DNA from 3 places in the Paenibacillus naphthalenovorans genome. Region 2 is predicted to be linked to each of the others. Evidence: predicted binding sites of a transcription regulator. Region 2 holds the regulator's gene; each other region holds the start of a gene.

The links. The regulator LexA, encoded in region 2, represses DNA repair genes until DNA is damaged. The targets are predictions, from matches to a motif close to CGAACATATGTTCG.
Region 1: a site for LexA is predicted at 1,155-1,168, ahead of recA (recombinase RecA). Genes of this name have one in related genera too.
Region 3: a site for LexA is predicted at 1,751-1,764, ahead of addB (helicase-exonuclease AddAB subunit AddB). Genes of this name have one in related genera too.

What each region holds. Positions count from the first base shown of each region.
Region 1 covers NZ_CP013652.1:1,343,276-1,346,559, reverse strand. Annotated here, with positions in the region: gene recA (recombinase RecA) at 35-1,081, opposite strand; gene IJ22_RS06490 (competence/damage-inducible protein A) at 1,264-2,511, opposite strand; gene pgsA (CDP-diacylglycerol--glycerol-3-phosphate 3-phosphatidyltransferase) at 2,554-3,141, opposite strand; gene rimO (30S ribosomal protein S12 methylthiotransferase RimO) at 3,138-3,284, opposite strand, start outside.
Region 2 covers NZ_CP013652.1:2,046,427-2,049,710, forward strand. Annotated here, with positions in the region: gene IJ22_RS10205 (aldo/keto reductase) at 1-857, opposite strand, end outside; gene IJ22_RS10210 (DUF896 domain-containing protein) at 874-1,068, opposite strand; gene yneA (cell division suppressor protein YneA) at 1,159-1,524, opposite strand; gene lexA (transcriptional repressor LexA) at 1,668-2,288, shown strand; gene IJ22_RS10225 (SDR family oxidoreductase) at 2,545-3,284, opposite strand, start outside.
Region 3 covers NZ_CP013652.1:923,226-926,509, reverse strand. Annotated here, with positions in the region: gene addB (helicase-exonuclease AddAB subunit AddB) at 1-1,641, opposite strand, end outside; gene IJ22_RS04445 (nitroreductase family protein) at 2,358-2,930, opposite strand; gene IJ22_RS04440 (class I SAM-dependent rRNA methyltransferase) at 2,994-3,284, opposite strand, start outside.

The DNA of each region.
Region 1 (3,284 bases), 700 kb from region 2:
CCGGCGCATCGGAGTAGCTGATGTGACGTGGAGGTTATTCAAAAGGTACGGCGAAATCCTCTTCTTCCTCTTCATCCATGTTCGCTCCAACCGAAGTGACCAGATTGCTGTTATCCCGGATCTGCTTTTCGATCTCATCCGCAATGTTCTTGTTCTCCTTCAAGAACTGCTTCGCATTCTCCCGTCCTTGACCAAGCCGATCATTGTTATAAGAGTACCATGCACCGCTCTTCTGGATGATATCCATCTCGGTTGCAATATCTATGATGCTGCCCTCTCTGGATATGCCTTCGCCATACATGATATCAATCTCTGCCTGCTTGAACGGAGGGGCTACTTTGTTCTTGACCACTTTGATCCGCGTGCGGTTCCCGACCATATCATTTCCCTGCTTAATCGTCTCCACGCGGCGCACATCGAGGCGAATCGAGGAATAAAACTTCAGGGCTCGTCCGCCCGGTGTCGTCTCCGGGTTTCCGAACATTACGCCGACCTTCTCCCGCAGCTGGTTGATGAAGATGGCTATCGTCTTCGATTTGTTAATGGCTCCGGACAGCTTGCGCAGCGCCTGAGACATTAAGCGAGCCTGCAGCCCGACATGGGAATCCCCCATCTCTCCTTCGATCTCGGCCTTTGGTACAAGTGCCGCTACAGAGTCAATAACAATGATGTCGACCGCTCCGCTGCGCACGAGCGCTTCCGCGATCTCGAGCGCTTGTTCGCCTGTGTCCGGCTGGGACAGCAGCAGTTCATCAATGTTGATGCCAAGCTTGCTGGCATACAGCGGGTCCAAAGCATGCTCCGCATCGATGAAGGCAGCCGTCCCCCCTACCTTCTGCACCTCGGCAATGGCATGCAGTGCTACCGTTGTTTTACCGGAAGATTCCGGTCCGTATACCTCTATAATTCTACCTCGAGGAAAACCACCGATCCCCAGGGCGATATCCAATGCAAGCGAACCGCTAGGAATCGTCTCCACCTGCATATGGGCAGATTCACCCAATTTCATAATGGATCCTTTACCAAACTGTTTCTCAATTTGACGTAGTGCATTCTCCAAGGCTGCGCGCCGGTCTGTCAAGAGACTCACTTCCTTTTTCATATTCGTATAATTACATCATAGCGGGTTTTTCACCCGTTGCCAAGCTGTTTTTCGAACATACATTCGCATGTGGAACAAAAGAAAAACCGTAACAAAGGTTGTGGGCTTGTTACGGTACTTCCGCTATAATGTATTATACCTGATTTTCCGAATGGTGGCAACTATGACTTTAAAAGTTTCCAGAGATGGTAGAGCGAACTTTTGGATGCTCTCAGCTTTATCGTCTCCCGGTTGCCGGACTGCTGCAGCTTGACGACAGAGGCTTTCTCCCCCCGCCTGGCAATGCCTACGTAAACGAGTCCGATGGGTTTTCCCTCCGATTCGCCCGGGCCGGCAACGCCGGTAATAGAAACGCCATAGTCGGCTCCGGTCAGCTCCGCTACATTCTCGGCCATAGCGGCGGCGGTTTCTTCACTGATCGCGCCCGGCGCCCCGTCGCCCTCCAGCTGCTCCATAGGAATCTTCAAAAGCTTATGTTTCGCTGTATTCGAATAGCTGATGATACCTCCTACAAACGCATCCGAGCTGCCGGGAACGGAGGTCAGCATGTCGCTCAATTGCCCGCCCGAACAGCTCTCCGCTACGGCCAGCTTCTTGCCTTGCGAGGCCAGCGTCTGCAGGATATGCTGCTCCAAAGAAATATCCTCCGCCGCATAAATGTATTCGCCAAGCCTGCTGCGGATCTCCTGTTCCAGCGGCTTAAGCCTTCCGGCCGCTTCATCGGCCGACGCCGCCCGGGTCGTAAGACGAATGGCCACCTCCCCTTCTTTGGCGTAAGGAGCGATCGTCGGATCGGACTGGGCTTCAATCAGATCGATCAGCGCATGTTCAAGTGACGATTCACCGATTCCTGCAAATTTCAGCATCAAAGAATAAAGAGGCTGTACATGATCCATCTTGGACTCGATCCATGGGCGTGCATAACGATCAAACATCGGCTTCATTTCTTTTGGGGGGCCCGGCAGCAGAATATAATGCGTTCCCTCATGCGTCACGGCGTTGCCGACCGCAAGTCCCGTATCGTTGGCAAGAGGATCGCTATGCTCGAGCATGAGCGCCTGACGCATGTTGCTCTCAACCATGGGAATTCCCCGGCCTTCAAAGAGAGTCTTCATCTTGTCCAGCGACGGCTGATGAATCACCAGGCTTTGTCCGAGCACCTCGGCAAGGACGTCTTTTGTCAGATCATCCTGCGTTGGACCAAGCCCGCCTGTGCATATAATTAAATCCACGCGACTTTTGGCAAGGCGCAGCGCTTCTTTTATCCGTGAAGCGTTATCGCCTACTACCGTCTGAAAATAAACGCCGACACCGATATCCGCAAGTCCGCGTGCCAAATATTGTGCATTCGTATTCACAATCTGTCCCATCAGCAGTTCGGTTCCGACGGCAATAATTTCCGCTTTCATAATACGTTTCGCCTCCAAATAAAACAAAAACAATAGGAACACCTACTGTTTTTGTTCGTCAAAGTTGAGCACATGCTTATTTTTAACAAAGTAATCGATACCCGAATAAACGGTAATAATTGCGGCGATCCAGCTGGTGACAACGTCAAACGGGAAATCGATGAAAGCGAATGGAAAATTGTTCAGGAGCAGTGCGATAATCGCCGTTATTTGCGCCGCTGTTTTCCATTTTCCCCACTTGCTTGCCGCCATGACGATGCCTTCAAGCAGCGCAATTTGACGAAGGCCCGTGACGGCGAACTCGCGGCTGATGATGACAATGACAATCCACGCCCCAAGCTTATCCATCTCCACCAGGGAAACCAGAACGGCAGACACCAAAAGCTTATCCGCGAGCGGGTCCAGAAGCTTGCCGAGATTCGTGACAAGCTTCCGTTTCCTGGCAATGTAGCCGTCGAGACTATCCGTACTCGCAGCCACGATAAAGATCAGCGCCGCGATAATCTGGTTATACGTAATGCTGAACTGATCGATCCGGATGTGGGGAAATTTCACATTAACGAGCAAAAAGAACATAATGATCGGGACTAAAAATATTCTCGCCAACGTGATCCGGTTGGCCAAATTCATGCCACGACCTCCCCGGACAAGTCAAATTCGAATGAATGGGTAATTCTTACCTTCGCAATTTCGCCGATTTCAAGCTTCGTCCCGCGGGCAAATACCTCGCCGTCGATTTCCGGAGCATCGTACATGGAGCGGCCTACATAGAC
Region 2 (3,284 bases):
TCCAATGTCCGCGCGCCAAAAATAGGAGAAGTGATGCCCGGTTTATGAATCAACCAGTTCAATGCCACCTGAGCCGGGGTCTTGTCCGTCTCATGGGCAACCGAAATCAATTCATCCAGAATGCGGAAGTTTTTCTCCGTATTGCGAATTTCCCAACGGCTTTCTCCCGTTTTAGACGCCAAACGCCCTTCCGTCGGTTCCTGTCCACGAACATATCTTCCTGTCAAGAAGCCGCCGCCAAGAGGAGCCCAAGGGATCACACCAACGTTTTCCTCCAAACAAAGAGGCAAAACCTCACGATCCATTGTACGGCATACTAAACTGTACTGCGGTTGAATGGAGATAAAACGGGCATAACGATTAAAGTCACTGATGCTTAATGATTTCATCAGCTGATAGGCCAAAAAGTTGGAGCAGCCGATATACCGTACTTTGCCTGAAGTAACCAGATCATCCAAAGTTCTCAATGTTTCTTCTATGGGCGTAATTTGATCCCATACATGCATTTGATATAAATCGATATAATCAGTGCCTAATCGACGAAGACTGGCTTCCACACCGTCGAGAATATGTTTTCGGGATAAACCGACGTGATTGACATTATTACCTGTAGGAAAGCGTACCTTGGTCGCCAAGATCACATCGGAACGACGCTCCCGAATCGCTTTTCCCACGATCTCTTCGGAAACACCGGAGACATACACATCCGCCGTATCAATAAAGTTTCCTCCGCGATCCAAAAAACGATGAACCATTTCAATCGAGTCTTGTTCGTTTGTCGTATTTCCGAATGTCATTGTTCCTAAACAAAGCTCGGAAACGGCAATTCCGCTTTTGCCCAAAACACGATAATTCATCCCTTAACCCCCCTTCTTACTTCTTCTCTTCCTGATCAACAAACTTGATGTTATCCAGTTGACCACGCAAGGAGGTTTTAAAAGAATCGATATACTTCCTTCTTAATCCATTGCGTTCATCCAGTTCGGCATCGGTTAGCCCTTCCGATTTCGCTTTGCGGGCCAATTCGTTAATTCGCCGCACCAATGCATCATGATTCGATTCACTCATGCCGATCCTCCCGGTAATGTCATTTCAAATTATACTTTGACATTACCGAATCTGATTGTCAAGAGAAGCAATACGGCACATGCGCAGCGATTAGGGAAGCAACAATTTTTGTCCTACTTGCAAATGGGAATTCTTAAGATGGTTGATCCCTTTGATCTGATGTATATATTCCCTTATATCCTGTCCTTGGTCCGCATATTGAGAGGCAATGCTCCAAAGCGTGTCCCCCGATTCAACCTCCACGTAAGAATATATCTGAGGCTGCGAGGATGCCGCATGAACATCTTGGTCAAAAAAGAAGCTGAACATCGTAGAGATAAAGAACACTGCACAAAAAAGCAAGGCACCCAAAACGGCAGCGTGAACATATGTTCCCTTATTATTATCATTATGCTTGGTTAGCATTACCTGGCGGGAATGATAGTTATGTATAAGCCGAGAATTTTGAATCATCATGATCGACCTCCAAACATTTGTTCTGTTTTTAATCTATCAGGAACATTTGTTTGTGTCAACCATTTATTCGAACTTATGTTTGTACGAACTCCGGTTCTATGTTATACTTCTAAGTAATGATTACCAAAAATGGAGTGATGATCTTGAGCAAAATTTCCAATCGGCAGCAGGCGATTCTAGACTTTATCAAGAATGAGGTCAGAGAAAAAGGCTATCCCCCTTCAGTAAGAGAGATCGGAGAGGCTGTGGGACTGGCATCCAGTTCCACAGTTCACGGGCACTTGGAACGTTTGGAAAAGAAAGGAATGATTCGCAGAGACCCGACGAAGCCGAGAGCTATTGAAATATTGGACGGAAGCTCGGCGGACGGCGCATTCTCCGTATCGGTTGCCAGAGTGCCTTTGATCGGGCGCGTTACCGCCGGCGTACCTATTACCGCGACGGAGAACATCGAGGATTACTTCCCGCTGCCCAGCCATTATGTAAAAAATGATAACGTCTTTATGCTAAGCGTAATCGGAGAAAGTATGATCGAGGCCGGTATTCATAACGGGGATTATGTTATCGTACGCCAGCAGCAAACCGCCAATAACGGAGATATTGTCGTTGCCATGACCGAAGACGATGAAGCGACAGTGAAAACCTTTTATAAGGAAAAGGATCATATTCGACTGCAGCCTGAGAACCCGACGATGGAGCCGCTGAGACTCAAGAACGTCACGATCTTGGGCAAAGTCATTGGTGTATTCAGAAATATTCAATAATTTTTTCCCTTTCACCGCCGATTCCGCCGGTTGAAAGGGATTTTTTATATCAACGCATTTATGGCGAGTCTTTGGAAAGCGAAGAAGGATTTTACCGCTGAAATCCACTTTTTATGAGCCCAGTGCACCGCAGGAAATCTTGTTGAGCGTTTGCAAGCATATGATCTGCGTAAAATAAGCCTGTTCCGGCGTTATGCGGATAAGCGGCTTGTTTAGGCTTGTTTATATATGATCCTCAATTAGAAAAACCAAAAATCTACGTCGTCACCATAGCTCCACCGTTGACATGGACAACCTCACCGGTCACATAGCTGGAATCATCTGATGCCAGAAACACGTAAGCCGGAGCCAGCTCGAACGGCTGCCCTGCACGCTTCATCGGAGTATCCAGGCCGAAGCGCGATACTTCATACGCCGAATAGCTGGAGACGATCAGCGGAGTCCAGATTGGCCCCGGAGCGACGGCATTGACCCGAATTCCCCGTTTCACCAAGGATAGAGCCAGCGAACGCGTGAACGAGACGACGGCTCCTTTTGTGGAAGAATAATCGATCAGCTCGGGTGCACCTCTATATGCGGTGATCGAGGCCGTATTCACAATCGCGCTTCCCGGCTTCAGATAGGGAAGCGCGGCTTTCGTCATATAGAACATCGGGTAAATGTTCGTGCTGTACGTATTGTGCAGCTGTTCGGCGGAAATGTCGGACACGCTTTCCTGCGGAAACTGAACGGCCTGATTCAAAATCAAGATATCGATTTTTCCAAAGGTGCGGAGCGTTTGATATACCGCTTCCCGGCACACCGTTTCCATCCTCAGGTCGCCGGGTATGAGCAAGCATGCTCTGCCGAGCTGCTCGATGCGCTGTTTTGTTTCGTATGCGTCCCGATGCTCATATAAATACGGGATGGCTATATCGGCTCCTTCCTTGGCAAAGGCGACGGCGACCGCCCGACCGATGCCGCTGTCACCGCCGGTAACGATTGCAACCTTGCCGC
Region 3 (3,284 bases), 1.1 Mb from region 2:
CAAATGAAGCGAGCTCTGGCTCCATGCTTCCAGGCGATCCGGCACCCGGAGTCCGATGAGGAGCTCGTATACCGCTTGAACGCGGTCTTGTACCGCGGTTTTCTCCCGCAGCTTCTTTTGCAGTTCGCCAAGCGGCCCTGCTACCGCCCGCCGGCAAGCATTGATTTTCGTTAAAAAAGCCTCGTCCGCGTCACCGGCCTCCGCATCATCCTGCTCCAGGCTCGTTCTATAGGAATAAGTCCAATCCTTCGGATCCGTCCATTTGGAGCCTTGAATACCAAAGGCCAGCACATAGTTTTCCAACTGGTCCATGGCAAGACGGTCGATCCGTATGCGGTCTCCCTGCAGTTCCTTATCTTCCGCAAAGGGCAGGAGCAGTCCGGTTTTGACGCATCGAAACACGGCATCGTATTTCCAATGGGTGAGCACCGTCTCCAGCGCCGAGCGAATCAGTTCCACCAGCGGATGATGCAGCACCGAACGCTTCTGATCGAAGAAATGCGGGATACCGTAATCGCGGAACGTTCCGGCCAGTAAATCACCATAGGCTTCAACACTGCGGACGGAAACGGATATATCGCGCCAACGCAAGCCTTCGTCCCGCACAAGCTTTACAATATCCCGGGCCACCCCCTCTACCTCCGCCCTGCGGCTGACCGCTGCGAAGATACGGACGGACGAACCCGTTCCTTTGCGGACCTCCGCGGGTTCGGGAAACGGCCTCTTGACTCCGTCCCCCCAATGCGCTTCGAGATAAGCAAGCATCGGATTATGCCGAAAGCGGGCGGGAGGGGAATCAGGCAGCACAATATGATCCGTTACATGGATAGCCTGCTGCCGCAGCCGCTCCTGCAGCTCCAGCATCGTGCGTGCCGTCGGGTGGAACAAATCAAGCTCATGCAGACCTTCCCCATTCACATATGGCCGGGGAAGGCACAACGTAAGCGTCACATTCCCCGCATGCCGGGCAAGCTGCTCCAGCACCGCGAATTCCTGCGGCGTAAACCCGTGAAATCCGTCCACCCAGCATTCGGCGCCATGAACGTAATCCGATTCGCCAAGCTGCCTGGCAAGCAGAGTCAAATAATCTTCTCCGTCCAGGTAAAGCTTCGACAGTTCAGTCTGGAATTCGGCATAAATCAACTGCAGATCGTGCAGCTTGTCCTCCAATGAACCGCTTGGGCCGCTCTGGGATCCGAAACGCTCCGAATAAAATCCGCTAAGCCCTTCGGATGTGATACAGTATCGTTTAAATTCGCTGAACAGCTGATTCAAACGGTCCAAGAAACCCATTTGATCCGCAGACGCTTGAAATCGGCGCAGACGCTCTTTATTCCTATGTATAATCCGGTGAAGCAACAGCTTCTTCCCGGTTTCATCGATCGGAAGACGGGCCGTCCCCCCAACCTCCTGCATAACCCGCCAGGCCAGACGGCGAAAGCTGAGAACCTGCGCCCGCAGCGTTCCCCCCAGTTCAGGCGCGGATACAAGCGCATACTCCGCCTGAAACGTCGCCTGCTCCGGCACAAGCCAAATCAGCGGACGCCCCTCCGGCTTCTCCATGAGCTTTTGTTTGATTTCGTTCAGACAAAACGTCGTTTTTCCGCTCCCGGCACGGCCAAGCACAAAACGAAACGCCATGATCGCTTCCTCCGTTGCGTAGGATTTACCTCAACTCTATTATTCTACCAAAATCCTCATGTGTTGGGAAAAGGGAGGTTTTGGTCATTATAACATATTTTCAAAAACAGGAACAAACGTTCTTGATGTGAGCATTTTTTGAACCTGCGGTCATCCAATCCTCCTGGTTTATTTTCGATTGGCAATGAAATCCTGCGTAAAACCCCGAAATCGTAAGAGCATGGTCTATGATTTACGTTTTCATTGGTTTTCATTGGCAATGATTGCCGCTTTCATGAAAAGATATCGACTTTGTCAAAAGGCGTCGGCCGGAGCGATAATAAAGCTACGGCAAAGCCAAAAACTACCGTTTGTAAGACCGGCATAACACAGCATACCACGGTGAAAAAGCCCGCAAATAAAAAGAGGAGGTCATTTTCAATGATTACATTTTTAAATTCGTTTATCGATTATTTCTTGGAAATAAGAGAAGAGTCTTATCAATTGTTGGCAAAATACGGATATAACGACATCGAATAAGAGCATGTTCCGTCCTTCGTTCGATGCAGTATAAAGAGGTGTAAAATGATGGATTCCGGTTGTGCAGGTTGAAGCCCTGTTCGTTCCCCCAATGGAATGAACAGGGTTTTTTGTGTTAAAATGAACCCCCTTACGCCAAAAAGACGGTATCCGTATCGGATATCGCCCTTCTGTTATCCATTTGCATCTGCTGAACGTCAATCCGTCATCCAAACCGTTTTATCCGCTGCCGGTTTCCGTTTGCCTTCCGGATGCGGCATATCCGGAATCCCCATATACAGCAGCCCGACCATTTCTTCCTTCTCGGTCAGCTGAAAAGCCTGCTTCATCCGCGGGTGGTACATCGGTTCGCCGGAGCGCCAAATCGCTCCAAGGCCCAATGCATGCGCCGTCAACAGCATATTTTGCACAGCGGCGTGCGCTGCGGCAAACTCTTCGATCCGGATCACTCCCTTTCGATCCGACGGCGAAACCGCCACAGCGATCACAACCGGTGCGCGAAACGCTTTGGCCGCTTGCTTCGCCCGCATCGCTTCAAGCTCCTCCCCCGTAAGCTGTGGAGCTGCTTCCGAAGCAATATCGGCATAGGCATCCGCCAGCGCTTGCCGACCTTTGCCCGTCATGACGAAGAAACGCCACGGTTCGGTACCGTGATGGCTTGGTGCCCAGTTTCCCGCCTCCAGCACCTCTTCAATGTGTTCGCGGGTGATCGGCTCCTGCTTCACCCGTCCGATACTGCGCCGTCCCCGAATCGCTTCATTCAAACGCATGTTCCCCAATTTAACGACACCTCTCCTCTTAAACGGTATCTCAGCGCTGCAAAGCTTTTTCGGTTATCGCCTGCCGCGCACTTCAAATATAGCAAATTTTAAATAATTTCCTTCTTCCACTCCCAAAATTCGGGGATGATCCTTTCCGGCGCTGCGGAATTCGATCAAGCGGAGCGTTTTGCCCGCATCCACTGCCGCAGCGTGAACCGTCTCCAGAAACAGCTCCGGCCTCATATGGTAAGAACAGCTAGCCGTCACCAAATAACCGCCCTCATTGACCAATTTCATTCCGTGCAGATTGATGTCCTTGTAGCCTCTGACCGCTCCTTCCACAGCGCTTCGCGATTTGGCGAA